DNA from 3 places in the Exiguobacterium sp. E17S genome. Region 1 is predicted to be linked to each of the others. Evidence: riboswitches for the same ligand, from Rfam matches in the RefSeq annotation. Region 1 holds a riboswitch; each other region holds the start of a gene.

What was found. A riboswitch is a leader RNA that binds a small molecule or an ion and turns the genes downstream of it on or off. The one in region 1 is predicted to bind S-adenosylmethionine.
Region 2: linked by a shared signal. The riboswitch ahead of msrA (peptide-methionine (S)-S-oxide reductase MsrA) and the one ahead of AC3B4V_RS14725 (alpha/beta hydrolase) in region 1 are both predicted to bind S-adenosylmethionine.
Region 3: linked by a shared signal. The riboswitch ahead of metK (methionine adenosyltransferase) and the one ahead of AC3B4V_RS14725 (alpha/beta hydrolase) in region 1 are both predicted to bind S-adenosylmethionine.

What each region holds. Positions count from the first base shown of each region.
Region 1 covers NZ_JBYLRU010000006.1:63,412-73,372, reverse strand. The annotation lists gene AC3B4V_RS14740 (MetQ/NlpA family ABC transporter substrate-binding protein) at 1-620, opposite strand, end outside; gene AC3B4V_RS14735 (methionine ABC transporter permease) at 640-1,290, opposite strand; gene AC3B4V_RS14730 (methionine ABC transporter ATP-binding protein) at 1,280-2,308, opposite strand; SAM riboswitch class I at 2,395-2,498, opposite strand; SAM riboswitch class I at 2,748-2,849, shown strand; gene AC3B4V_RS14725 (alpha/beta hydrolase) at 2,917-3,675, shown strand; gene AC3B4V_RS14720 (thymidine kinase) at 3,748-4,362, opposite strand; gene AC3B4V_RS14715 (DedA family protein) at 4,546-5,196, shown strand; gene AC3B4V_RS14710 (type B 50S ribosomal protein L31) at 5,233-5,478, opposite strand; gene rho (transcription termination factor Rho) at 5,570-6,943, opposite strand; gene AC3B4V_RS14700 (C40 family peptidase) at 7,299-7,976, shown strand; gene AC3B4V_RS14695 (SDR family NAD(P)-dependent oxidoreductase) at 8,047-8,814, shown strand; gene glpX (class II fructose-bisphosphatase) at 9,091-9,961, opposite strand, start outside.
Region 2 covers NZ_JBYLRU010000002.1:281,828-291,788, reverse strand. The annotation lists gene AC3B4V_RS10675 (general stress protein) at 1-676, opposite strand, end outside; gene AC3B4V_RS10670 (DMT family transporter) at 805-1,122, opposite strand; gene AC3B4V_RS10665 (DMT family transporter) at 1,119-1,448, opposite strand; gene AC3B4V_RS10660 (GNAT family N-acetyltransferase) at 1,718-2,272, shown strand; gene AC3B4V_RS10655 (SH3 domain-containing protein) at 2,413-4,116, shown strand; gene AC3B4V_RS10650 (C40 family peptidase) at 4,221-4,967, shown strand; gene AC3B4V_RS10645 (putative quinol monooxygenase) at 5,026-5,319, opposite strand; gene AC3B4V_RS10640 (M20 metallopeptidase family protein) at 5,397-6,575, shown strand; SAM riboswitch class I at 6,638-6,741, shown strand; gene msrA (peptide-methionine (S)-S-oxide reductase MsrA) at 6,836-7,366, shown strand; gene AC3B4V_RS10630 (DMT family transporter) at 7,442-7,924, opposite strand; gene AC3B4V_RS10625 (Crp/Fnr family transcriptional regulator) at 7,937-8,605, opposite strand; gene AC3B4V_RS10620 (DMT family transporter) at 8,621-9,049, opposite strand; gene AC3B4V_RS10615 (NAD(P)H-dependent flavin oxidoreductase) at 9,187-9,961, opposite strand, start outside.
Region 3 covers NZ_JBYLRU010000001.1:1,386,396-1,396,356, forward strand. The annotation lists gene AC3B4V_RS07165 (peptidoglycan bridge formation glycyltransferase FemA/FemB family protein) at 1-847, opposite strand, end outside; gene AC3B4V_RS07170 (MDR family MFS transporter) at 1,031-2,209, opposite strand; gene mnmM (tRNA 5-(aminomethyl)-2-thiouridylate-methyltransferase MnmM) at 2,363-2,962, shown strand; gene AC3B4V_RS07180 (serine aminopeptidase domain-containing protein) at 3,013-3,717, opposite strand; gene AC3B4V_RS07185 (GNAT family N-acetyltransferase) at 3,796-4,284, opposite strand; gene metK (methionine adenosyltransferase) at 4,422-5,630, opposite strand; SAM riboswitch class I at 5,759-5,885, opposite strand; gene pckA (phosphoenolpyruvate carboxykinase (ATP)) at 6,120-7,688, shown strand; gene AC3B4V_RS07200 (EAL and HDOD domain-containing protein) at 7,812-9,068, opposite strand; gene AC3B4V_RS07205 (alpha/beta hydrolase family protein) at 9,243-9,961, opposite strand, start outside.

The DNA.
Region 1 (9,961 bases):
TTGATCGGGTTGAAGCCAGCGTCAACGGCAATGCCATTGTTGATGATTGATGCCGCGACGTCCGGTAAGACGCGTGGCGTTTGCCCGGCGACGATCGGAACGATTTTTAGCTTTTTCGGATTCTCGACGATCTTATCGACCGAACCGTTGCCATCGAAGTCGTCCGGTAGCTTGATCAGACCTGCTTCTTGCAGTAACAAGAGGGCGCGTCCCATGTTCGTCGCTTCGTTCGGAACAGCGATTTTTCCGCCAGTTGGAATGTCTTTGACGTCCTTGTATTTATCCGAGTAAATCCCCATCGGTGCGATAACAGTCGTCGCAATCGGCGATAGCTTCAAATTATGTTCTTTCTTGAAAGCGTTGAAGTAGGAAATCGTCTGGAAGGCATTGGCGTCGATCTCGCCCTCAGCCAGTGCCATGTTCGGCTGGACATAATCGGAGAACTTGACGAGCTCGATTTTGATGCCCTCCTTTTCTGCTTTTTTCGCGACATAGTCCCAAACTTGTGTGTCTGAACCGCTGACACCGAGCTTGATCGTCTTTTCGTCTTCTCCTGATGCTGCGCACCCGGCAAATAAAATCGTCGTGAGTGTTGCTCCAATTGCTACTGTTTTTTTCATGGCTGAATCGCTCCCTTGATTAATGTCTTCTAATTTTTCGTGCGACGATGTTGCCTGTCGTCTGTAAGCCTTGGACTAAGATGACGAGAATCCCGACCGTGATGATCATGACTTTCGTGTCGAATCGTTGATAGCCATAGGTGATCGCTAAGTCACCGAGACCACCGCCTCCAATCGCACCTGCCATCGCTGACGCCCCGATCAAGCCGATCGTCGCGATCGTTAAGTTAAGGATGAGTGAACCGAGTGCTTCCGGTAGGAGGAAGCGGAAAATCGTTTGAAACGGTGTCGCGCCCATCGCTTCTGCTGCTTCAAGAACGCCTTTATCGACTTCGAGTAAAGAACTCTCGATCAGACGCGCCATGTATGGTGCAGCGTAAAAGACGAGCGGGACGATTGCGGCTTCTGTTCCGATCGATGTCTGAACGATCAAGCGCGTCAACGGGATGATCGCGACGAGTAAGATGATGAACGGAATCGAACGGAAAATATTGACGATACTGTTGAAGAACGTGAACAGCGGGACATTTTCAAGCAATGCTCCTTTTCGCGTGACGACAAGCAGGATACCGAGTGGTAAGCCGATCAAGGTCGAGAATAAGAGCGAAACGGATACCATCGTCATCGTCTGCAAAAATGCTGTCCAGATATCACTGTAATTAACTAGCATGAGCAAGTACCTCCTCGACCGTCACCTGTGCCTGATTGATGTAGTGTAACGCTCGTTTCACTTCAGTCGGCTCACCAATCAACTCGACGAGTAAGGTGCCGAACGGCGTATCCTGCAACTCCGTGATGCTACCGTGCAAGATGTTGACATCGACGTCAAAGCGTTTCGCAACTTGCGATAAGAGTGGCTGCCCGGTGTGATGTCCGAGGAAATGAATCTTATAGATCGGATTCGCATTCCGGGACTCGATCAACTGGCGAATCGATGCTGGAATCTCGTCGTGCATGACGGAGCGGACGAAGTTCTGTGCTGTCTCGGTCTGCGGGTTTGAAAAGACATCAAAGACCGTTCCTGACTCGATCAGTTTCCCAGCTTCAATGACAGCGACGCGGTCGCAAATTTCCCGAATGACGCCCATCTCGTGGGTGATCAAGAGAATCGTGATCCCGTACTCCGCATTGATACGTTTTAATAACTGGAGAATATGATGTGTCGTCTGGGGATCAAGCGCTGACGTCGCTTCGTCACACAAGAGGACGGAAGGTTGCGTCGCGAGTGCCCGGGCGATACCAACGCGCTGTTTCTGCCCACCCGACAATTGATCCGGATAATGATCCGCCTTGTCCGCGAGATCGACGAATTCGAGTAACTCCGTCACCCGGCGGCGAATTTCGTCTTTCTTGACGCCTGCGAGAACGAGTGGTTTCGCGACATTCGTAAAGACCGTGTTCGCATTCAATAGATTGAAGTGCTGAAAAATCATCCCGATCCGTTGTTTTGCTTGGCGCAATTTTTTCGGAGACAGTTGCGTTAAATCTTCTCCATCGACCGTCACCGTTCCTGACGTCGGTCGTTCTAATAGATTGACACAGCGGAGCAGTGAACTTTTTCCGGCACCGCTAAAGCCGATGACACCAAAGATTTCGCCTTTTTCGATTGTCAGGTCGACACCGTCAAGCGCTGCGATCGACTGATCTTTCGTGACGTACGTTTTTTTGACTTGATGAAATGCAATCATTCCGTTTTCCCCCTTCATTCAACAAAAAAGGTCCCTTCTTGAGAAACAAGAAGAGACCTGGATCCGCACAGTGGCAGAATCCACTCTACTCATCTCTCAGACATCTGTCTGATGGAATTGGCACAGTGCTCATAATGAGTCTGTTGCCGAGGTTTCGTAGGGCCAGTCCCTCCACCTCTCTGGATAAGTATTGCGGTATGAAATTCGTATGTGTGTTGTTGCGTTGTTGCTTATGTCGTAAAACTAATTTTTACATTACGGGTCGAAACTTTAAAAGTCAACCAACTTTGCAAAAATAATCCATTTGGCGCATATCGACGGATGATTAAGTTATGAATTAGCTTAATGAACGGATCATGATTCGTCAAGAACGATTTGACAAGTCATTTTCGAACGTGCTACCATCGTTTCAATGATTATTCCGACAATTCCAATATGATATTTATCAAGAGTGAACGAGAGACCTGGCTCTATGACTTCACGGCAACCTGCAATCTGTAAGGTGCTCCGACCAGCAAAGCGCGGCTTTGGATGATACGGTGAAAAACTCGTGGGCGTCCAAGCAGTGACGTCGACGAGTTTTTTTCATGAATGGAGGAAAAATAGTAATGATGAACTATCCTGTACTGACTGGTGCTGAAGCGTTTTATTTTCAAGGTGGATCGATCGGCATTCTAATCTGTCATGGGTTTAATGCAACACCGCAAAGTGTCCGAGACGTCGGTGAGGCATTCGCTGCTGAAGGTTTTACCGTCTATGCCCCGCGCTTACGTGGACATGGAACGAACGTCCGCGAGTTTGAACAATCGACTGCTCGATGTTGGAAGCAAAGCCTGCAAGACGGCTATGAACGTTTACAAGAAACATGCGATCAAGTCTTCGTCATCGGTCAATCGATGGGTGCGACGCTTGCACTGTCACTCGCCGCTGACGGCATTCCGTTTGCCGGCATCATTACGATCAATGCCGCACTCTCCGTTCCTTCTTACGAAGCACTTTCGTTCGAGGACGGTCCAGAGTATTTACCAGAAGGGGCACCGGACATCAAACGGTCTGCTTTCGAAATCATCTATGACCTCGTTCCAAGTCGTTGTGCGTTCGAACTCGTCCGTCTGATGGATGAGACGAAAGGACGCCTCGGATCGATCCTTCTGCCGACATTAATTCTCTACTCGGCGACCGATCACGTCGTCCCGCCGTCGAGCTCGGATTATCTGCATCAGCACATCGGAACGAATGATAAACGAAGCTACTGTTTACTGAACTCGTACCACGTCGCGACCCTCGATCATGATCAGGATTTGATCGTTCGTGAGACGATCCGTTTTATCGAACGCTCAAGCCGGTTCTCACAGGAAACGGGATAATAAAAAAACAGCTATTCACTTAGAAGCGAATAGCTGTTACATCAAAGGACGACCGCGACCGGTTCGTCTTTTTTAATTTTCTTGGTGCTGCACCGATTGGAGCGGCTTCGGTTTTCCAGGCACCTCATGGCAATGGCGGCACCGTGGCTCATATGATTCTGAAGCGCCAACTAGGATGATCGGATCATCGTAGTTCGCTGGTTTTCCATCAATCAACCGTTGTGTCCGGGAAGCCGGATCACCACATGAAAGACAGATGGCTTGCAGCTTCGTTACGAATTCTGCGCGCGCCAGTAATTCCGGCATCTTGCCAAATGGCTCTGCCCGGAAATCTTGATCAAGGCCTGCACAAATGACGCGTTTTCCGTCTTGTGCAAGTGCTTCGATGACTTGTACGATCTCATCATCAAAGAATTGAACTTCATCGATTCCAACGATTTGTGTTTCCTCTGCTACTGCTGCGTAGAGATCGCGACTCGTCGCCATCGGAATCGCCACGACGGAGTTGCCGATATGAGAGACGACATGCTCTTCATGGTACCGGTCGTCGATTGCCGGCTTGAATACTTGAACGGGCAGTTTGCCGTACTGCGCCCGTCTGACACGACGAATCAACTCTTCCGATTTCCCGGAAAACATACTGCCACAAATTACTTCGATCCAGCCGTACTGATTTATTACATGCATCATCGTCCGACACCGTCCTCTAAAAATAGTCACTTTAACGAGTATAGCCCGAAACGGTATCGAGAAAAAGGGTTGACTTCCGGAAATCAAAATTCATTTTTTCTTTACCTAGAATTTTTGTCCTTTCATTCCAACCGTCCCCTATTTCCTGTACACTGAAGAAGAAGACTCTCACGAAAGAAGGTGTCCCCGATTCATCATCTCTTACATGACATCCTGCACCAATATGGTGCCCTTGGTCTCTCCGTCCTTCTCGCAGGTGGTATCGTGGGATTGCCGGTTCCTGATGAGACCCTGCTCGTCCTGTCCGGTTTTTGGATGCATCAAGGCAATCTACCACTCGTCGGTACGATTCTCGCTGCTTACGCCGGCAGTTGTATCGGGATGACGATCAGCTATTTACTCGGATTAAAACTCGGTATGCCACTATTACACCGCGTCGGACCGAAAATGCGTATCTCAGAAAAACATATTCTTTCCGCTGAAGCCGGATTTCGTCGTTACGGGAAATCGGTCTTGATCATCGGTTACTACATACCTGGTCTCCGCCAACTCTCTGCCTTTTTTGCAGGTGTCTCGAAAATGCCGTTTCGCGTGTTTGCGAGTTATGCGTATACAGGTGCGTTGATTTGGATCAGCGTGTTTTTAGGCGCCGGCTACTTCGTCGGTCGTCATCTCTCGTTCCACAAAGTCATGGACTATATCTTGGCACATCCGGAAGTCATGCCGTATTTAATCGGGATTGCCGGTGGAATCGCCTTCTCCTTCGTCTTGAAGACGTATCTCGCGTATCGTTCACAATTCAGTCTATACAAAAACAGCCTGCTTCCATAATGGAGGCAGGCTGTTTTTTTAAGAACCGACAAGTGATTACTTGCGGCCGTATTTTTTGTTGAAGCGATCGACACGACCATCTGCCGCGTTGAACTTTTGACGACCTGTGTAGAATGGGTGCGAGTCTGAAGACACATCCACACGGATGAGTGGGTACTCGTTACCATCTTCCCAAGTGATCGTTTCGTTCGAAGAACGAGTAGAACCGCTTAAGAATTTGTACTCAGTCGTTGAATCCATAAATACTACTTTGTTGTAGTTAGGGTGAATTCCTTGTTTCATGGTTGATTTCTCTCCTTCCGCCCTGGTTCATTTGCTGAGCCAGAGTAAGTTACCTTCCTATACTAAACGATTTTTTTACGCGTCGCAATAGTTATTTTTCCGTCGTCGTTTCCTTCTTGACGGTACGCGGTTTAGCCGGTGCGCGTCGGACCGTCTTCTTCTTTTCTTTCTCGAGTTCAACGAAAAATTCTTCATTATTTTTCGTATCGCGAATCTTACGCAGGAACGTATCGACGAACTCGTTCGACTCATTCATCGTCCGGCGAATCGTCCAAAGCGCATCGAGTTGCTCTTTTGGAAGCAAGAGTTCTTCCTTCCGTGTACCGGACTTCCGAATGTCAATCGCTGGGAAGATCCGACGCTCTGACAGCTTACGATCAAGATGCAACTCCATGTTGCCCGTCCCTTTGAACTCCTCATAGATGACGTCATCCATGCGTGATCCTGTCTCAACGAGTGCTGTCGCAAGAATCGTTAAACTACCACCGTGTTCGATGTTTCGCGCTGCCCCAAAGAATCGTTTTGGCTTATGGAACGCAGCCGGGTCGATCCCCCCTGAGAGCGTCCGACCGCTTTGCGGTACCGTTAAGTTATAGGCACGTGTCAGACGCGTGATCGAATCCATCAGGATGACGACATCCTTCTTATGTTCGACGAGTCGCATCGCCCGCTCGAGGACAAGCTCAGAAATCCGGACGTGGTTGTCTGGTGTTTCGTCAAACGTCGAGCTGACAACGTCTGCTCCTGGAACCGAGCGCTCAATATCTGTTACTTCCTCAGGACGCTCATCAATCAAGAGAATGATCAGTTCGACATCCGGATGATTCTCCTGAATCGAGTTTGCGATTTCTTTGAGGAGTGATGTCTTCCCTGCTTTTGGCGGTGCGACGATCAAACCACGTTGACCAAACCCAACCGGTGCGATCATATCCATGACACGCACAGATAGATGGCGTGGTTCTGTCTCAAGTCGCATTAGACGATCCGGATAGATCGGTGTCAGTGCCGGGAAAAATAAACGGTTACGGGCAGTATCTGGTGCTTCACCGTTGACGGCTTCCACGCTAAGTAATCCTTGGAATCGTTCGTTTTCCTTCGGTGGACGGACTTTACCTGTGACGACATCACCATTACGTAGATTAAAGCGTCGGATTTGAGATGCTGCGATATAAATATCTTCAGAGGATTGGGAATAATTGATAGGACGAAGGAAGCCAAAGCCACCATCGTTTTGCATTTGTGGGTTGCCAGGGATGACTTCGAGTACCCCTTCGAGGAAATAAAGACCAGTCGATTCAGCCTGTGCTTTTAAAATCTTGAACATCAACTCGCGTTTACGGGCTTCCCGGTATTGTGGGACATTCTTCGTCTTTGCGATTTCATAGAGTTCTTTTAATGTCAGTTGGCTCAATTGAGCCAGTGTATAGGAACGTTCTGGTTTATCTTTTTTATCAGTTGTTGGCATGTTCTTCACCTATTCTTTATAAATTCAACTGCATTCAGCATACTTCCATACATACATCAGGAGGTATGTAATTTTATTCGTGAACTAAAGGTATCATATTTTTTTGAATTCGTCGTTAACAATCCTCTGCGTTTCTTACTTTGTAATATTCAAGGATATTATTTCAGTTATGTTACAAAAGCATCTGTTTTGTCTTCTAACTGAAAAAACGTTTTCAAGTGTGCTCGTGCTAAGATATTCCTGCAGACAAAATTCTTACACAGTTGTAAGGTAGACTGCTTAATCACACACTTAATGATTTCATCATATAACTTACGGACGCAACACACTACATTTAAACGGAGGAATTCTTAACATGAAACGTTTTCTAGCATCGATCGCGACGGCAGCCTTAGTGGTTTCAGGTTTTACATCAGTGGGTACAGGTAAAGTTGAAGCAGCGACAGTCACGAAAGTCAAGATCACGGACAACGGTCTTCGTGTTCGGACAGCACCTTCTACGAAAGCAAGCATCGTCGGGAAAGTCAACGCTGGTCAAGTCTTTACATACAAAGGCAAATCAGGCAGCTGGACAAAAATCTCATACGGCGGTAAAACACGCTATGTCTACTCACAGTACACAAAGACATACAAATCATCTTCTAGCGCTAAAAAATCAACAAGCTCTTCTTCTAAACGGACGAAAATCCTGAACGAAGCAGCAAAACATAAAGGTACACCTTATGTATGGGGCGGAACAACGACTCGTGGATTCGACTGCTCTGGTTTCACAAGCTACGTGTACAAGAAAGCGGCTGGTAAAACATTGCCACGTACGTCTTCTTCACAATATTCTTCTTCTAAGAAAGTCAGCGTTTCAAAAGTACAACCAGGAGATCTTGTCTTCTTCTCACACGGTAGCGGCATTCAGCACGTTGGGATCGCAACAAGCAAGTCAAGCATGGTCAACTCAGAAACAGGTGGCGTTAAATACTCAAGCTTCAAATCAGGGTACTGGGGTTCACGCCTTGTCGGCGCAGGATCTTACCTATAATTCATCATCTCAAAGCGGTTGAGCATTGGCTCGATCGCTTTTTTTATCTCATTCATAAGGAGGAAACAAGATGCATGTCTTAATCACAGGTGCTTCAAGAGGTCTTGGTCGTGAATTCGCTTATCTGCATGCCAAGCAAGGGGATCACGTCCTGCTCGTCGGACGCGATGCGACAGCGCTCTTCGAGACGAAGTTCCATGTCGAGCGACTCGGGGGAACGGCAACCGTCTTTCCGTATGACTTAACGCAGCGGACGCATCGTCTGGCACTGTTTCGGGCAACGGAACAGATTCCGGTCGACTGCGTCATCAACAATGCTGGAATCGGTGTCTTCGGTTCCTTCCTTGAGACCTCGTTTGAAGACGAGTCCCGGATGATTGCTTTAAACATCGAAGCGTTGACACACGTGACGAAGATCTATGCCTCACGGATGAAAGAACAGGGAATCAAAGGACGTATCGTCCATCTCGCGTCAACGGCTGCATTTGAAGGCGGACCATGGCTGAGTGTCTATTACGCGACAAAAGCCTATGTCCTTCATTTCTCGGAAGGCTTGACAGAAGAGCTCGCAGTAGACGGGATTCAAGTGAGCGTCGTCTGTCCGGGCGCGACCCATACCGGCTTCGAATCGGCAGCAAATCTTGATCAATCACGCTTGTTCTTGCGACCAGGCGTCATGGATGCTCCGACGGTTGCGCGCATCGCCTACCGTGGCTATATGAAAGGGAAAACATTCATCGTGCCTGGCTTCGGCAATGCCTGGTATATCTTTTCAACCCGTTTTCTACCGCGTCGGTACGTCACCCGACAAGCAGGAGAAGTCCAGCGTCCGCGGTGATAGTTATAATGTTGATTATTTCAATATTTATGACGTTCATCCTCAACTCCTACAGGAAAAGGAAACGGGTTCAACGTTTCCGTCAGGGTAAGGTAAGACCCAGCATTTCGCATAAGTTGCGAGATGTCGCGGCTTACCTCCCGCCTGAGGAAAGTGAGGATATGAACGTTATCAGTTTTAAACATCATCAAAAAAGAGTTGGCATTCCGGAAATCATCCGCAACGCCAACTCTTTTTATGTGGATTCAGACGTCCTGTTTGAGGAGTCGTCCTGTTTTACTTAATGACAAGCTTAGGTTTCTTCTTGAACGAGTGGATACCCTCGACAAAACGAACCGTTCCTGATTTCGCACGCATGACGACAGAGTGCGTCTGACCGCCTTGCGCCGTGAACTGGACACCTTTCATCAATTCGCTGTCCGTGACGCCTGTCGCAGCAAAGATACAGTCGTCTCCTGCGACGAGATCATCCATCATGAGGATCTTCGACGGATCCTCAATGCCCATCTTCTTGCAACGCTCAATCTCAGCCTCGTCTGCCGGTAACAAACGTCCTTGGAGCTCACCACCGAGACATTTCAAGGCAACGGCAGCAAGAACGCCTTCCGGTGCTCCACCTGAACCGAGCAAGATATCAATCCCTGTATGCGGGAACGCCGTGTTGATCGCACCAGCAACGTCACCGTCACCGATCAAGCGAATCCGTGCCCCTGTTGCCCGAATCCGTTGAATGATCTCTTCGTGACGTTCCCGATCCAGGATCGAGACGACGACGTCTTCGATTTCCTTGTTTTTCGCCTTCGCGACGGCCGCGATGTTTTCTTCGATCGTCGCATCCAGACTGATGTGTCCTGCCGCTTCCGGACCAACTGCGATCTTATCCATGTACATGTCCGGTGCATGGAGTAAATCTCCTGCATCCGCGACCGCGAGGACAGCAAGCGCGCCCCATGTTCCTTTTGCGACGATGTTCGTTCCTTCAAGCGGATCGACAGCGACGTCGAGTCGTGGTCCATACCCATTTCCTAGCTTTTCTCCAATGTAAAGCATCGGTGCTTCATCCATCTCGCCTTCCCCGATGACGACGGTTCCTTTCATCGGAATCGTATCGAAGACGTCACGCATAGCGCTTGTTGCCGCATCATCC
Region 2 (9,961 bases), on a different contig from region 1:
GTTCTTCGCCGTCTTGCGTTGCATCATGTTCTTTTTCCTTGCGTTCTGTTTCCGGCCGGCGGAAATCGTCATCCCGACGCATCGCGATGTCCGGTTCCCGGTTCCCGTCGAGTTTTTTTGAATGATCGATTGCCTGCTCGTCTTGCGGCATCTTATCCGTACCGGCACGGTGCAAATCAATCTCTGCATGCTCTTCCTTCGAATCTTTATCAACATCAAGTGGATTACCGGAGCCGAGCTGTGCATTGGAGTTCGCATCTGATGACGTATGTGTCTCTTCGCCACTACCATAACGGACTTTTACATCAGGATGCGTATTGTCTGTATTTAAATGTGGATCGAACTGGATGTCCTGGACTTCAAGTAACAGAACGAAGCCCCCACCTTCGACTTCCGTTTTGCGTTGTTCGATTTCATTGTCTGATAGATCAAGTGACCCGAACAGATCATCGACTTCTTGATCGCGTCCTTTGTTCCCACGAATCCGATCAATCCAAGACGGTTTTGTCGTCGCGATTTCTGCGTCCATTTGGCTACGGACGAGTGCGATGTTCGACTTCTCCTTGACGATGACGTAGAAGTCTTCCTCCCGATGTCCTTGAATGTGCAGTTCGTCCATTTTTGAGATCAATTCTTCCTCTGAATAGAACGTTCCGATATATTGTTTCGTTTTCATGGATGTTCTCCCCTTATTAACACGATTTGTCATGCGTGACTTCTATAAGGAGTATTTCCTCTTTTGCGTTAAAATATGCCAAAAAACATGCGTTCCATTAAAACGTCATCTGTTTGACATGTAAACAATCATTCGCCGACGAGTTTCAGACCAATCGTCGCACTCAAGACGAGACCGATACAAACCAGTCGCTTCCAGTCTTTTGATTCGTTATAGAGCACCATGCTGAGAATCGCACCACCCGCTGCTCCGATTCCCGTCCATACCGCGTACGCTGTTCCCATCGGTAAACCATTCATCGCAAGTGTCAAAAATAGAAAACTGAGTCCGAATCCTGTTCCCATCAACAGTAGATTCTTCGCATTCTTATTTTGATTGAACGTATTGATCAAGACGACACCAAACATCTCAAAGATTCCGGCAATGATTAAATAAATCCAACTCATGCTGATTTCTCCTCTCCACTGACTAATTTCAGACCGATGACGCCGACGAGTAAGACAGCAATCAATGCTAATTTCATCACGGAAGCGGCTTGATCGAACAAGACGATATCCGTCACGACCGTTCCTGCTGTTCCGAGACCGACGAAAACAGCATAGACCGTTCCGACTGGTAAATGGTTACTCGCTTTAATGAGCACGGTAAAGCTAACGATGATACAGACGATCGTTGCAGCCCACTCAAGTGGTGTTGCCGCATGTTTTAATCCGATGACCCAGCCCACTTCAAAACACGCTGCGACGATGATGCCAATCCAATACTTTGCCATAGTAATTGCCTCCTGATAGGTAAATTCAAATGAAAAAGCCCGGGAGCAAGCGAGACGATTCGCTTTACTCCCGGGCTTTTATCCCTCCGTTGCATGGACAAACGTCCATGTTCCTCCCTCGGTCCAGCCGTACGGAACCCTAGAGGATACTCCCTATTCCATTCGATACAACCACCCTAGCACGCCCTTTTTCCCGTGTCAAACAGGAATCCGTTCCCCATCTGTCAAATAGAATCAAAGTGACTTCATCTGAAAGAGGAGGATGCTGCATGCGTTATAAAATCAATGATCAACTTCGGATTCGTCGTTTTACACCAGAAGATGTAGAAGCGGTTCACGCCTATGCCTCACAACCCATCGTCAGTCAATTCCAATCATGGGGACCGAATACCGAAACGGATACGAAACAATTCCTACATGATGCGCTTGAAAGTGAACTCGAGACACCAAGACGTCGTTATGTCTTTGCCGTGACGTTTCCAAGTGACGTCGTCATCGGTGCCGGTGAACTCGTCATCACAGACGTTGATAATAAAATCGCCGAAATCGGATACGTCCTCTCGCCTGATGAATGGGGGAACGGATATGCGACGTCGATCGCCTCTTTCCTTCTCCAATTCGGTTTCGAAAAACTAGAACTACACCGCATCACGGCAACGTGTGACCCACGGAACGTCGCTTCTGAACGCGTGTTGCAAAAGGTCGGCATGACGAAGGAAGGACAGCTCCGTGAGACGGTCTATCTCGAAGACCACTGGCGCGATTCCTTGATTTACGGCATGCTCGACTGGGAATGGCAAGTGGATCACGAAGAAGATAACTAACATACGACTTCAAACGGTGTGCCAAGGCATACCGTTTTTTTATGGATAATCTCCTATTTTTTTGATTTTTATCAATTTTTAACAATCGCATGCTACACTATTCATAATGATAAATTTTAAGAATTGGAGTGAACCTCTTGATGAAAAAATGGACTGCTCATGTTGCTGGACTTGCCGCAACGTTAATGTTGAGCTCGGTTTTACCCGCACCCGCTTTCGCTGAATCGCCACCTGCTCAACCGATGGCAGAAACACAAACAGTCACCGAGACGATTGGAACGGCTTATTTGAAAGAGGATGCTGCGTTGCTACAAACGGCTGATTCCACAACGGTCATTCAACAACTACCAGCAGGAACAACATTCAAGACACTCAGCACGGACGGTGACTTTACCCGTGTCAGTTGGCAAGAAGGCGCTGCTTATGTCGCAACAAACGCGTTGACGCAAACAGCACCTGTCTTTCAAAAACAAGCAACACTGACGTCGAAAGGTCCACTCTCATTAGTTGCTTCACCATTTGATTCCACCGTCGTGACGACACTTCCCGCCTATCAGCGAATCGATACATACGGCACTTTCGACACGTTCACACGTCTGAAATGGGACGAGCAATACGTCTACGTCTCTACGACACAACTCGAGCAACTTCCGAAATTAGTTGGAACGCGTTATGCCAAACGAGCGACTTCTCTTTTCGTTGAACCGAAGACGACGAGCGCGAAGTCAGCTGTCACTCAAAATCAAGCATTCGAAACGTTCGGTACGATCGGTACTTTTACACGTGTTGCGACTAAGACGGGTTACGCCTTCGTATTGACGGCTGATTTAGCTGATGCGCAGGTCGAAAATTATCCGGAAACAGGACTGCGTTATGCCAAACGAACGACTTCTCTTTTCGTTGAACCGAAGACGACGAGCGCGAAGACAGCTGTCACTCAAAATCAAGCATTCGAAACGTTCGGTACGATCGGTACTTTTACGCGTGTTGCGACTAAGACGGGTTACGCCTTCGTATTGACGGCTGATTTAGCTGATGCGCAGGTCGTGAACCATTCGGAAACCGGGCTACGTTACGTCCAACAGCAGACGACGGTCTATGCTACTGCGACTACAAAAGGAAAAGTCGTACAATCGATTCCTGTGAATACTTCTCTTCAGACGTACGGCATCGAGGGGTCATTTACACGAATCAAACGAAACGACGAGTATGCCTATGTGTTGACGGCACATCTCGGTACGTTGAAATACTATCCGAAGACTGCACGCCTCTATGTTCAGCGCGCTACGCCAATCTATTCGGACGCCAAATCTTCAAGTCCTGTCTTGAAGCAACACCAAACGAATACGCTGCTGACGGTGTATGGCACAAGCGGTACCTATAGCCGGATCATCTTCCGTGGAGTTCATGCTTACGTCAAGACAGCTGATCTCGGTACTGGAAAAGTCTATGCATCAACCGGGACACGATACGCGAAACGCAACTTGTCCGTCTACACATCTGCTTCGACGAAGAGCAAAATTATGTATTCCGTCAAACGAGCTGACAAACTAACGGTTTACGGCACAAGCGGTAGTTACACACGCTTGAAAAAAGGATCGGTCTACGGCTACGTCAAGACGACGGATCTCGTGACGAAAAAGCCGGATCTGTATGACGTCACTGGTCAACGCTATGTGACGGAAGACGATGTCGTCATTCGTTCGCAGGCAAAACTTTCGAGCAAAAAAATCGGCACACTCAAAAAGGGACCTCGATTTCGATCTACGGAAAAAGCGGTTATTATACACGCGTCAAATATAAAAATGCCTTTGGTTTCGTCGATTCGAGTCGTATCGGACTGAACAAGCCGACGGCAAAAGCAAAAAAAGGAACGACATTTTATGTCCACCTGGACCAGACGCCACTCTTCTCTGCCGACGTTGCTTACAGTCGCCCAGCTGCCTATTTGAAGAAAGGAACAAAACTGATTGGTCTGAAATCGATTGATGATGACTTTTGGCAAGTTCGCCTGGCAAATGGTCAAACCGGTTATGTCCTCAACCCTTATATCAGCACGAGCAAACCCGATATGGGACTGACACAAAAAGCGATCGACCGGGCGAAAATCTATACGGTCAAACAGACGACGTCGTTCTTTGCGAGTCCGACAAGTCCAAAAGGCAACGGACTCGTTGAACAAGGCAAACGGGTTTATCCGCGTCATCGAGTCGGAAACTTCTATGTCATCCAGTCAGGCTGGACACCTGTTTATCTTCCTGTATCCGCTGTGACGATCACGTCCGATAAACGGGTCGTCAAAAAGAACAATACGCGTGGTGAAAAGCTGATCCAAGCAGCAGTCCAACATATCGGCACACCATACACATGGGGTTCGCAAGATGCCGTGAATGGTGGTTTTGACTGTTCCGGTTTGATTCACTACGCGACGAACAAGGCTGGAAAATACGGTGGTCGGACGAACGTTCGTGGCTACTGGTACGGTGCTTTCTTTACGAATCGCCGGACGAGTATCTCGAGTGGTAAACGCTCGGATATCGTCTTCTTCCAGAACACCTACACGGATGGTCCATCGCATATCGGAATCATGCTCGATAGCGAACACTTCATCCATGCGGGCGGTTCACAGCTCCAAATCAATTCGATTTATGAACCGCGTTGGCAAGAGCATTTCCTCGGATTTAAATCGATGTAAGACAAAAAAAGACGAAGCCGTCGAATTCGACGGCTTCGTCTCTTCTTATCGCAACACGTCAGAATGTCATCTCGACGTATTTCGTTACTTGTCGATCCATCAAGTATAACTCGATCTGTTCACGGTATGCTTTATAATGATCGGATGCGATATGCGCTTCAAGCGCCTCTTCGTCCCGATACACTTCATACAGCATGAATTGATGCTCATCCTCGATCGATTGGTGCAAGGAATAACGTAAGCATCCTTCTTCTTTTTGTGAGGCATGATAGACCGTTTGTAGAATCGGGAAAACTTGATCCGCGAGTCCTGCTTTGATTGTAAGTACAGCGTTGACGACGATTTCTCCCATGTTTCATTATCCCCTTTCGTGATTACCTGTATCTGTACCCATTTTCACGAAAAGACACACGTCAAAGGAGCTTGAAGATGCAAACTCAACTTTTTGAAGCACTTGAACAATTTGAACCCACGATGATCGCGTTACGTCGTGATTTCCACCGGCATCCGGAACTGTCCTTCCAAGAAGTCCGCACACCAGAACAGATTGCTGCCTTTTACACAGAACGAGGCATTCCTCATCAAACAGCCGTTGGAGGTCGTGGGGTCGTCGCGACGATTGAAGGTAAACAACCTGGTCCGACGATTGCTGTCCGCGCAGATTTTGACGCATTACCACTTCAGGAAGAGACAACGCTTGCTTTCCGGTCGATCCATCCTGGTATCATGCATGCTTGCGGGCATGATGGTCACACGGCAATGGTGATGGCCCTGGCTGCTACGCTCTATCCGTTGCGTGATCAATTGCAAGGAACGATTCGAATCATTCACCAGCATGGTGAAGAGGTCTTTCCCGGTGGAGCGATTCAAATGATTGAAGCCGGTGTCCTCGAAGGTGTCGATGCGATTTTTGCGACACATCTCGAAAATGATTTACCGGTTGGTACGATTGGGTTTCGGGAAGGACATACATTATGTGCGATCGACGAATTCGAAATCATCGTCCACGGTCAAGGCGGGCATGCCCAAGCACCACATAAAACAAAAGATGCGCTCGTCGCTGGAGCGCAGCTCGTCTGCAACTTACAGCATCTCGTCAGTCGACGGATCGATCCGTTTGAGCCTGCTGTTCTTGCAATTGGTTCTTTCCATGCGGGAACGGCTCCGAACATCGTCACGGGTGAAGCACGCATCGTCGGTGAAATTCGGACGTTCAATGAGACATTGCGGCATCAGCTCCGGCAAGAAGTCGATCTTGTCGCCAAAACGACATGTGCCGGCATCGGTGCTACCTATTCAATCGACTTCACGACTGGTTATCCAGCACTCTGGAATCATCCGGACGAGACAAAACTTGTTCAGGAAGCCGCTTCTTTCTTACCGGAAGCATCCGTCCGGGCACTCACACCAATGATGGCTGCGGATGACTTCGCGCATTATCTAACACATGTCCCGGGAAGTTATTTCTTTACTGGCTCCGGATATACGGACGGTCGCGTCAACTATCCACAGCATCATCCGCAGTACGAAATCAACGAACAGGCGTTGTTGATTGGTGCGAAGACACTCGGAGCGACGGTTTTACGTGCCTTGAAACCTAAGGATTGACTTTATTTCTGTGTGAATGGTATCATCACAACAATGATAACGAATGACATCAACTTCATATACCCTTATCAAGAGTGGACCGAGAGATCTGGATCGATGACGTCCCAGCAACCTGCGCATAGCAAGGTGCTACGACCAGCAAAGCGAAAGCTTTGGTTGATAAAAAGCGGCGACTCCTTTTGCAACCAAGCGAAGGAGTCGTTTTCGTTTTCTCGCTGTCAGACATACAATGGGGATTTCCCACGGAGAGGAAGAGACAGATGGAAAAAGCAACATTTGCAGGTGGATGTTTTTGGTGCATGGTGACACCGTTTGAAGAATTACCAGGAATCGAGGGAATCGTATCAGGTTACATGGGCGGACACGTCGACAATCCGACATACGAGCAAGTCAAGACAGGAACGACGGGACATCTCGAAGTCGTCCAAATCACGTTTGACCCGAGCCTGTTCCCGTACGAGCGTCTGCTCGAACTCTACTGGCCACAAACGGATCCAACGGATGCAGAAGGTCAATTCCAAGATCGCGGCACGCAGTACGCACCAGCAATCTTCTATCATACGGATGCGCAGCACGAAGCAGCGATCGCTTCCCGTGACGCTCTTGCTGCAAGCAATCGTTTCAAACAACCGATCGTGACGCGGATCGATGCCGCTTCTGAATTTTATCCGGCGGAAGAGTACCATCAAGACTTCCATAAGAAAAATCCAGAACATTATAAAAAAGATCGTGCTGCCTCTGGTCGCGATGCTTTCATCGAGCAGGAATGGAAAGATACGACGACGGTTTAATTCAAAAAATGCATATAAAAAACAGGTCAGCAAACATTTGTTTGCTGACCTGTTTCATTGTTATGAAAAAATAAGTCATGAAACACGTTCTACTTGATCCGCCGCCTTCTCTTCCGGCGCGACGACTTGATACCGCTTCAAAACGAAGATCCCACATACCATGACGGCGAGACCGACGAGCTGACCGAACGATAAATCAATTTGTGGTAAACCGAACCAGCCGAACGTATCAACAGCAAGAGCAAAGCTTAACTGCGAAATCAGAACGACAGAGATGGCGACGGACGGACCAAGCAACTGAATCCCACGCATGACACAAAAAACGACGCCGACACCGACAAGTCCACCAAACCAATAGAGTGGCGATACGTTTTGAATCTGTCCGATTGTTCCACCACGAAACAGAACATACGTGACACTTGCTCCGACGAAACCGACAAAGAAGACCAGCGTCGTCGTCGCCCAAGCTCCAAACGCGTCACTCATCCGAGCATTCAATACCGTCTGTAAACTGATTAACATCCCTGCCAACACGGCACACACGATGCCTATTACCATGTTCGTTCCTCCCTACTCATAGCTGTTGCCGTTCGCCTTCTCGCGAATCCGCTCCAGATCGACGATGATGATTTTCCCGCGTCGTCGAACGAGAATCTCTTCTTCACATAATTTCGTGATGATCCGATTGAGATGGCGATAACTCGTTCCAAGCCAGTCGGCGACGTCATGTAAGTTCGACGTCCGCATCTCCTGATAAAATAAACTGTCACTGGCTTCAGAAGCGATCGACAACAAATACCCTGCAAATCGCTCTTCAACTGTATACAACACATGGTGCGACGCTGATTTCGAGTCGGCATACCACTTCGCTGTGATCGTGCGTAATAAGAATTGCAGAAAGACGTTCGTTGTATTGTGCTCGCGTAAAATCGCATACGGTACGCTCAACACCTCGACATCGGTCACTGCTTCGACCGTATTCAGCACTTCCCGTTCATTGATGAACTCAGCGTCACCGATCACTGTCAGTGGTGTCTTGAATCGTAGAATCCGTTGTTTCCCTTCTGACGAGGCAGCAGATATCTTGACCTTGCCTGCGACGATGAAGTACATCCGGTCGATCGCTGCCCCTGTCGTACAGAGGAGTTCCCCTTTTTGGAAGGTTTCTTGACGCAACCAAGCGCGCGTCTCTTCCGTCAAAATCGTATCGAGTCCATACTGTTGAATGACGGTTTCCATGTTCATTCCCTCCCTTTAGGCAAGTGAGAAAATCGCAACTCCTGCAAGCATGAGACCCACACCAACCCACTGACCACGATTTCCTTGTTTTTTTAAGACACCGAACCATCCCTTTAAATCAATCACAAACGCACATAAAATCTGTGCGACGAGTAATAAACACATTGCCCATGTCATCCCGAGTTTTTGGATTGCTGTCAGTTCCGTTACGACGACTAGCACGCCAATCAAACCGCCACTCGCATAAATCCATGGTAACTGACGGAAGCCACCGATTTTCCGATCTCGTACGAAACTGTAAATGACTAAACAACCCATCAGACCCACAAAGTGGACGATCAATACGGACAACCACGGTCCGACGCCTGTCGCAAGGCGCGCATTGAATATGCCTTGCAGGGCGATGAACAGACCGCTCATCAAAGCAAACACGACTCCTTGCACGTCATCTCCTCCTTTAATCTCTACACTAGAGTAGACCTTACTCGTGCCCTACTTGAAAAGGACAAATGTCCCATTTTCAAAAAAACATGAAAAAACCCGCTGTCCACAAGTGGCATCACGGGTCCCTCACTATATGCTCATGTCGTAAAACGAGTCGTCGTTTGTTTCAGCTGTTCCTCTGCTTCCGCCATCATGCGCGTAAACAACTCCGCAACAGTCGGCACGTCATGAATCAATCCCGCAACCAGTCCAGCGTTGACATATCCGTTCTCCTCATCGCCCTCAAGAGCGCCTGTAATATGATACGACTCATTCGTCTGATCGAGAAAAGCAGCAGGTGTCTCTACTGTGAGTCGTTCGACGTAAGGACCATCAAGGACACGTCGGACGAATCCGACGGAACGTCCGATGATGCGTGTATCGGTATCGGTCGCATCCATTAAGTGCGCCTTGTATGCCGAATGAACCTTCGCCTCTTCCGTCGCAATCAACCGTGTTCCGAGCTGTGCGCCAGCCGCACCAAGCAACAGGACAGCTGCTAGTCCACGACCGTCACCAATCCCACCTGCTGCCAGGACCGGAATGTTGACCCGATCGACGAGTTGCGGAATCAAGGTCAGCGTCGTCAGCTCGAGCGGTGAATTGATGCCTGCTGCTTCAACTCCCTCCGCTACGAGTACATCAGCACCTGCCTGTTCTGCCTTTAACGCCTGTTTGACCGAGGCGACAACCGCGATCGTTTTGATGCCAGCAGCTTGAAGTCGCGCTATGTACGGTGCCGGGTTTCCGGCCGACAAGGAGACGACCGGAATCTTTTCTGCAATCGCGAGATCAATCAGTGCTTCCGTATAAGGAGACACCCGAATCGCGATGTTCAAAGCAAATGGTTGATCCGTCAGCATTCGTGTCTCG
Region 3 (9,961 bases), on a different contig from region 1:
GATATCCACCCCCGAGATGTTGTTCGACGAGACCGCGTGCTTTCGTCTGAAGAATCGCTTCGTACTCGAGTCGCTGATTCGGGAACATCTTCGCTTCGTCCCGCTTACAACCAATCAAATGACCGTGGGCATATTCTTTTCCGAGCAATACGAAGTATCCACCAACAGGTTCTCCGTCGATTTCCGCAATCAGTAACAATGGCTCACAGAGTGGATTTGCTTCAAATAATTGTTCAAAATAACTGTCCGTAAAATAGTAATGAGCCGAAGCATTCTTCCGGTCCATCGTTTCATGATACAACGCTACAAAGACAGGTAGGTCGTCTCGTGTTCCTGTTCTAACGGTTAAAGGAGAGGCAAGCGATTTGCGAATCATACTTCTCGTCTTCTTATGAAATGTCTGCATGATGTCTTCTATTGAAGGGCGTAAATCGATACTCGTCGTATGACGGATGAAGGAGACTTTCGTCCAATCCCGCATGAAGCGTTCATTACCCGTCAATGGATTAAAGCGAATCATTTCCGAGACGATCGCTTCTCGCTTTGCCCACCTTTCAAACAATAAGCGTGCATGCTGCATTTCAGTCGCAGTCAGTTGACCGATGATTTCCGGTCCACCATAGCCATACGGCGTGATGAGATCTGAATAAGGCGTATCAAAAATCCGGCGCTTTAAAAAGGGATAGAACAGTGTTCCTGCATCACCTTCATAACGGAATAGCACCGCTTGCTCAGACGGTCTAGCGTTGAGCGTGACATATTGGTGACTGTAGAAGATATCAAGAGGCTGTTGCTGTACGTGTGTCGTCCAAGTTGCGGCATCTGTGATGAATTGACACCTTTCCATTCGTGCACCTCCAGTCAAAAAGAAGCAACGTTCATATGACCTTTCTTTTTCAAGTTCTTGATTAAAAAGTACCCGTTTCTTTGCCGAAATATTCCATATTATTAAATGTTTATTTTATGATTTTCGAACGAATGACGTAACAAAAGACAGCGGTCATAATGTCCGCTGTCTTACAGATGATGTTCATGATGTGATTTTTGGAATGGCACGAAGGAAGACGACGCCCGCTAACAGAATCAATCCAATCAATGTCAAGAAGACCGCTGACATACCAGATAAATCGTAGATCAACCCTCCAACGGTCGGACTGATCATTCGCCCCGCTGAAGCAGCAATATTGACGTACCCTTGGAATTCTCCTTCTTTTCCGATTGGCGCGAGTCTCGCTGCCATGGCAGGAACCGCTGGCCAGATGAACATTTCACCAATCGTCAGGATGATCATCGCGACGAGGAACATCTTGAATCCTCCTGCGAACGGAACGATCAGATAAGACAAGAGGAAGATTCCTGTACCGGTCATCAATTGTCGCTTTAAGTCATCTCCAAACCAACGAAGAATTGGTGTTAGTAAAGGTTGTGCGAACACGATGAGTGCTCCGTTAATCGTCCAAAGAATCGAGTATTCGGAAATCGTGACACCGAGCGATTTCGTATGTACAGCAAAGGTTCCTTGCCACTGTACATAAACGAACCAAAGTAAGGCATAACCAATCGAGACGAGCAACATCGTCCGTGCCGCACCGCGTGCAAGGGGTGTGCGTGTCGTTTCGATCTCGTCATGCACCGCATGCATCCGCGCCGGTGCCTGAATCCAGGACAAACCAACGAACAAAATGATGGCAAAGGCGATGTAGAGGACGAGATTGGCGATGAAGATGTACTGAATCGAAAAGGCAGCGATTTGACCGCTGACAGCTGTCCCGAGCGCTACACCAACGTTTTGTGCGACATAGATCGCATTAAAGGCACGACGCCCGCCTTCAGGCCAAATGACACCCGTCATCGCGTAGATCGTCGGAAAAACCATCCCACCGACGAATCCAATCAATCCAAGCATCGCGACGTATCCGAGGTACGTCTGATGAAACAGCAACAAGCCGACGGAAGACAGGACAAGTCCGATGACACTGATGACAAGCGTCTTCTTGCCACCGAGACGGTCAAACGCTTTTCCACCTAAGTAGTTTCCGACGATTGCTAAGGCCGAGTTGACGAACAACGCCATCCCTGCTTTTGTCATCGACTCTCCTAGATATTCATGAATATATAATGTATTAAACGGCCATAAAAAAGAGGATCCCGTCGTATTGATGGCCATCGCAAGGACGAGGATCCAGACCGCTTTTGGTAATTTTGGCATACCTGTGGTCCTCCTATTTCATTCTCAACCTTGCCACTTTACGCAATCCGTCCCCTAGCTGTCAAGCCACTTCGCTTTTCGTCAACGAATCAAAAAATGATATAATGCAGAAAGAATCTTGCACATACTGAACCATTACTAGAAAAACAGATCATAGGAACAGGAGTCTATGCCATGTCACTTGCCCGTGTACTACCTTATACGAAACAATTACTCGAGTCCGTTATCGAACCCGGAGACTGCGTCGTCGATATGACTGCCGGAAATGGACATGATACACAGTTTTTAGCAGAACGCGTCGGTCCAGAAGGTCGAGTCCTTGCGTTCGACGTCCAGGCACAAGCCATCGAGGAATCGACTCGACGTCTCGACGAAGCCGGAATGTTAGCACGCGTCGACCTTTATCATGAAAGCCACATCCATGTCGGTGCCCGTCTTTCGGACGAACAACGTCCTGTTCGTGCCGGTGTCTTCAATCTCGGCTACCTGCCTGGAAGCGACAAATCGATCACGACGACAGGTGAAGAGACGCTCGAAGCACTCGATGCCCTCCTCCCGGTCCTCGCTCCCGGCGGTCTTGTCGTCCTCGTCGTCTATCACGGTCACCTGGAGGGAAAACGGGAACGCGACGCTGTCCTCGATTACGTCACAGCCCTTGATCAGCAAGATTATGCCGTTCTCCAGTACCGTTTCTTGAATCAACAAAATCATCCCCCGTTTATCATCGCGATCGAGAAAAAAGTACGCGGATGATGGGACACAAAAAAGTGATGCCCCTTTTTAGAGGCATCACTTTTGTTATTTCATTCTTCAACAAGCTTAAAGAACAACATTAATTTTTCTGCAAACCGTGTGTTCAACCGTTCGAAACTAAAATGCGGAAATCCGTGTAGACGTTGTAAGTAAATCTGATCGCCACCCATTTTCCGGCATACTTCAAGCGTCAACTTGACGTCTGCGAACTGATCGTCCGGTGCATAAAAACAAGCCAAGTTCACACGCGGCAGTTTTTTTCGTTCCTCGTCATGTACGACGATCTCTTCTTCGATTTCCCGGTACTGTGCATAGGTCAGTTCACCGATGCGAACGGTATCTTCCGTACTTTGACCAAACGGCAACGTACCGAGTGGCGCATCGGGCCGGAAACGATCGAACGCACTTGCAAAGACTTGTTTGACGCCTCCGAGTTGTTTTGACGGATGCCAATCAAACAACGGTGAAATGAACGCAAGGCTTGCGACCGGTAATTCATATTCTTGCAACAGACGATTGACGACGAGTGCGCCCATGCTACAGGCAACGATATGAATCGGTAGCTTGCGTTTCCCGGCTTCACGTAATGCTTCTTTTAACAGTTGACCATGCTCTTCAAACGAGATGCGACGTGGTGCGTCGACAAGTAATACTTCATACTCTCGTTCGAGTACCCGAATCAAGGCTTCACTCGGACGGGCACGCAGTTGTAACGGATAGACTAATACGATGATTCCTGTTGGTTGTTCAACCACAAACTCACCTCTTCACTTCATACTTCCTTTTTACGATACCTTATTTCAAACGCACACGAAACCGTCCCAAGACGGATTTCATGAGGCGACATGGCGAAGACGAATGACAGATTCTACTTGCCCAAAGACTTCTTCCGTCATCTCACTGAGTTCTTCAAAACCGAATGAGGTTAAGAACTGACGTGCTTTATAGTTACGTGCCTCCACGTATACTTCGAGTGGGACGGCTCCTTGTCGTTCGAGTTCACGGATCAGCCGTCGCCCGATGCCGTTTTGCTGATATTTCGGCAAGACGTACAGACGAATGATCTCCCACGTTCCCTCAACATCAACAGCATGAATGAAACCGACGATTTCCTCATCGATGATTCCGACATAAAAATACTCTCCCCGTGCTTCTTCCGCCGTCCGGATCGCACGAACGACTTCTTCTTGCGGATACGCCTCCTGCACGAAATGCGCTTTCGAACGTTCGGAATAGATTTCTGCATACGTATCCAACCAAGATGTGACGGCAATGTCATGAATACGTCCTGCATCAGCTGGAATAGCTTCGCGTATTTCCATAATCGGAACCCCCCTTTGTATTCATACGAATCGACTCATGTACTTTTACCCTCTTCTAGAAAAAACATTCGTTTCCTGCAAAGTTCCCCGTAAACAAAAAAGTCCGAAAACCCGCGTAGGGTTCTCGGACTTTTTGATTATGCGAAACGTTTTGCTTGTTCTTCAAGAACTGCTGCTTTATCTGTTTGCTCCCATGGAAGCTCAACATCTGTACGACCGAAGTGACCGTATGCAGCTGTTTGACGATAGATCGGACGACGGAGATCAAGCATGTTGATGATTCCAGCCGGACGAAGATCGAAGTTTTCAGCAACCAATTCGACGAGTTGCGCTTCAGGAAGTTTTCCTGTACCGAATGTGTCAACCGCGATTGATACTGGGTGCGCGACACCGATTGCGTACGCGAGTTGAACTTCTGCTTTATCTGCAAGACCTGCAGCAACGAGGTTCTTCGCGACGTAACGTGCTGCGTATGCAGCTGAACGGTCGACTTTTGTTGGATCTTTACCTGAGAATGCTCCACCGCCGTGGCGTGCGTATCCACCATACGTATCAACGATGATCTTACGACCCGTCAATCCAGCATCTCCTTGTGGTCCGCCGATGACGAAACGACCAGTTGGGTTGATGAAGAATTTCGTTGCTGCGTCGATGTATTCAGCCGGGATGACCGGTGTGATGACGTGTTCTTTCAAGTCAGCTTGGATTTGCTCAAGCGTGACTTCTTCTGCGTGTTGTGTCGAGATGACGATTGTATCGACACGAACCGGCTCGTTGTTCTCGTTGTATTCGACCGTGACTTGTGTTTTTCCGTCCGGACGAAGGTAGTCGAGTTGACCGTTTTTACGCACTTCTGCCAAACGGCGTGCGAGACGGTGTGAAAGCGAGATTGGAAGTGGCATGAGTTCTGGTGTTTCTTTCGTTGCGTAACCGAACATGAGACCTTGGTCTCCTGCACCGATAGCATCGATTTCTGCATCAGACATGCTACCTTCACGTGCTTCAAGCGCTTGGTCGACACCAAGAGCGATGTCTGCTGATTGCTCATCGATTGATGTCAATACAGCACACGTGTCTGCATCGAAACCGTATTTCGCGCGTGTGTAGCCAATTTCACGAATTGTCTCACGAACGACTTTTGGAATGTCGACGTAAGTTGATGTCGTGATCTCACCTGCAACGAGAACAAGACCTGTTGTGACAGAAGTTTCTGCCGCAACACGTGCGTTTGGATCCGCTGCGAGGATTGCATCAAGAATTGAATCCGAAATTTGGTCACAGATTTTATCTGGATGACCTTCAGTGACTGACTCCGACGTGAATAGTCGGCGATTAAGGTTTGTCATGTATGACCCTCCCAAAAAAGAATTTGACGGTGTACTCATTTCCCCTAGTTGAGTGGGACGGTAAAATGAAAAAAACCTTTCCAAGTCCAAAAAATGGTCAGGGAAAGGTTGTGCGTTCTTCCTTTACCCTCTTATCGTTCGAAGTGTTTACTTCGCTTCAGGAGAGCACCTTTTCCCTCATTAATATGTGAATTAATGTAGGACGGTTGCCGGGTTTCTTCGGGCCTTGTTCCCTCCACCTGCTCAGAATAAGAGTATCCGTTACGAATTACATGATATAAAGTTGTACCTACTCTGTCAAGCAAGGTTTCAAATTCTAGTCGAAACTTTTTGAAAGAGATGTTAAACTGTTAATGCTGAAAGCGTTTCCAGATAAATAGAAATCAGCACCAGAAAATGATTGCTCTCTCTTTAGTATGTCATATATAATAAATGTGTCATACTAAATTCAGTGAGCCAAAACCAACGTAGGGGAAAGGTGGGGTCAGGATGCCGATGACGGTCCTGAATATCGAAGAACTACTCAAGAAAGAGCATGTGTTCAAACAACTATCTGTTGCTGAACTTGTCGAACATGCGATTCGAAACGAAGAAGGTGTCCTTGCTGAGAACGGCGCATTATCTGTAGAAACGGGGAAATTTACAGGTCGTTCACCAAAAGATAAGTTCATCGTCCGTGATTCTTCCTGCGAGTCTCACATTGATTGGGGTCATGTCAACCAACCAATGGATGGAGACAAATTTGAACAATTGTTGCAAAAGGTTCTTCGTTACATGAACGAAGCCGATCAGCTCTACTACACAGAAGCTGCTGCTGGAGCAGATACGCACTTCACCCTTCCGGTCCGTGTGCTCACACAATACGCTTGGCATAACCTGTTTGCCAAACAACTTTTTTTACGCGAGTATCCTGAAGTGGCTGCCTTCGAACCGTTCACGGTCGTCTATGCGCCACATTTCAAAGCAGATCCTGCCGTTGACGGAACGAACTCCGAGACGTTCATCGCGATGTCGTTCGAACACCGGATCGTCTTGATCGGTGGAACGGAATACGCGGGAGAAATCAAAAAATCCATCTTTTCCGTCATGAACTATCTCTTGCCACAAGAAAATGTCCTTTCGATGCACTGCTCGGCAAACGTCGGACACGAAGGCGACGTCGCCTTGTTCTTCGGTCTATCCGGTACTGGTAAGACCACCCTGTCAGCAGACGATAGCCGTCAATTGATTGGGGACGACGAACATGGTTGGTCGCACGACGGTGTCTTCAACATCGAAGGTGGATGTTATGCAAAGACCGTTAACTTATCGCGTGAAAAAGAACCGCAAATCTTTGACGCGATCCGTTTTGGAACCGTCCTTGAAAACGTCGTGCTCGACGAAGCCCGTCATCCTGATTACGATGACACATCGTTGACGGAAAATACGCGTGCTGCTTATCCGATCACTGCAATCGATAATATCGCTGTTCCGTCACGTGCTGGTCACCCGAAGACAATCGTCTTCTTGACGGCTGATGCTTACGGTGTCTTGCCTCCGATCAGTAAATTGACGAAAGAACAAGCGATGTATCACTTCCTATCAGGATATACATCAAAACTCGCCGGAACAGAACGCGGTGTCACGGAACCGGAAGCAACATTCTCAACATGCTTCGGTTCACCGTTCCTTCCACTGATGCCTGAAAAATATGCGACGATGCTCGGCGAATTGATTGATCGTCATGGTGTCACTGTTTATCTCGTCAACACAGGCTGGACAGGTGGTGCTTACGGAACAGGTAGTCGCATGAAGCTATCGTATACACGGACGATGGTCAATGCTGCCGTCAACGGCACACTCGCAACGATTCCAACAGAAGAACATCCGATTTTCGGACTTCATATGCCACTTGAAGTTCCAGGTGTTCCAAGCGAGTTACTCAATCCGGTACGCGTCTGGTCGAATCCGGACGAATACGACACACAAGCGCGGTCACTTGCTGAGAAATTCCAACACAATTTCCTTCGCTTCGAAAGTGCGACGGATGCGATCAAGTCAGCTGGTCCACGCCTATAAAAAAGAGCCTTCGGGCTCTTTTTTTATGTTTAAAAATCGGTAAATCTCTTAAGAAATTAATTCATGATCAACAAAAAAAGAAGTGCACGTTTTTCTCGATCAAGAAAAACATGCACTTCACTTTTAGTCTAAAACAGAATCCGTTTTTTCTTGAATATGTGTTTCTTTTTGCTTGAGCCACACCTGACTTTCTGCTAGTAGCGCATAGGAACGAGTAAGCGAGACACCTAAACGTTGACTGAGTAGTTCGAACTGATCAAAATCACCGCGATCTGCACTGATTGCAAGCACTAAACAATCCCGAAACGGATGATCTTTTCCTTGTAGAACGACCTTTAGAGAATCTTCAATTGGCAGTTGGTCGATAATGTCGTCGATATCCACAGACAATAACGCATCAATGTGTGATAACAGACCGATCATATAAGCACTCTCCGGCTTTAACGTACGCGTCTCTTTCGCAAACAACTCGCAAAGTTTTGCACAATGTAAGGAAGACCGGAGTAACTCATTTGACCATTCGTAAGGACTAGCAAGCTTCATCTCGCGTAAGACAATTAACGAAATCCAGCTTTTGAGTTGCGAGAAGCCAAGTAGTGAAATGGCTTGACGAACAGAGCTGACTGTATTTCGTAATCCCATTCCTGGAGAATTAATCAGTTGCAGTACTTGAATGCTGATATACGGATTTGCTTCAATCTCATCAATGACTTCATCGTATTTTTCATCCGTATCGAGCCATTTTAGCATCTTCAGCAATACCGGCAATTGAGGAGGGACAGCTTTTCCCTTCATCAACATCGGCTTAGCGTAAAAATAGCCTTGGAACCAGTCATATCCCATCTCAAGACAACGTGTGTGATCCTCATGTGTCTCGACTCGTTCGGCAAGCATCTTAATATGGGGATAATTACGTCGGACGATATGCAGGATTGCGCTTTGCTCGCGAGGGGAAATCGCCTCGATGTCGATTTTAATTAAATCAATTAGCGCGAATAATTCTGTTCCATGTTGACGAAGTAAATCCGTTTCAAAATCATCGAGTGCTAGCGTAAAACCTGCTTCTTTCCAACTGTGCAATACAGATAACATCTCTGTATCGATATCGACTGTTTCTAAAATTTCGATGACGAACAAACTTGGATCTAAATAGTGAATCAGATCACTTTTCAAGAGATCCGCTGTAAAGTTGACGAAAAGGTTTTTACCTTCAGCGACATGCTCCACACCCATATGAACGAGTGTATTCGTTAATACATCCATTGTCGCTAGATCACCGTCGAATACATTCATTTGTTTGACGGAACGATACAGCAACTCAAATGCATCAACTGCTCCGATTCGGTCAACGATGGGTTGACGTGCAAGTAAGATATCCATCGTCCTCCATCCCCCTCTACATTACTCATATAGTTCTAATTATATCAAAATTTATTTTTCAGGAAGTTTATTGTTTTTTACAACGAATCAATATTCTTTTTTTCCCATTATGTATGTAAGTTCAATTCTTCAGATGACAAAAAAACCGATACGACATTCATCGTACCGGCTAAATCATCGATTATAGATACCAGTCTCAAACCAATTCAACACATTCCGCGTCACACGCAACTTGTCATGAATCGGAAATTGATGGGCATAGGCATAAGTCTGAAGCGTCGTCTGCTCAGGATGACGTGCAGCATAAGCGGTTGCGTGTCGTAAACGAACGTTCTCGTCGTATGCACCGTGAATCAATAATACTTCACCTTGAGGTTCGACATGGAGCGGCGAGCGAACCGCGTATTCATCAGGAACCGTGTCTGGTGTACCTCCCGTGTATCGCCGCAGCATCTTTTGCATCGTCTTCTGCTCTTCATACGTCCACGTCAACTCCGTCACCCCTGCCCAGGACACCGTTCGGGCGACTGGACGGTGATGCGCAAGGAGCAATGCCATCTGTCCACCACGTGAAAATCCAAATGCGTGAACATGCGAGACACGTTGCTGCAACCAGTCAAAGGCACTGCAGGCGTCTTCGATATCGTGATGACCGAAGTCTTCTTTTCCCGTACCGCCTAGATTCCCTCGATAGAAAGGTGCCATGACAAAAAAGCCTGCCTGTGCGAACGCGAGCAGTCGTGTCGGTCGGACCATTCCGATCGAACGCGTTCCACCACGCAAGTAGAGAATTCCCTGACCGTTCGCGACTTGCGGGAGTACGATATAGGCACCGACCCTTTCTCCGTCCGCCGTGGTATAAAACATCCGAAACGTCCGAAACGGACCTTGCC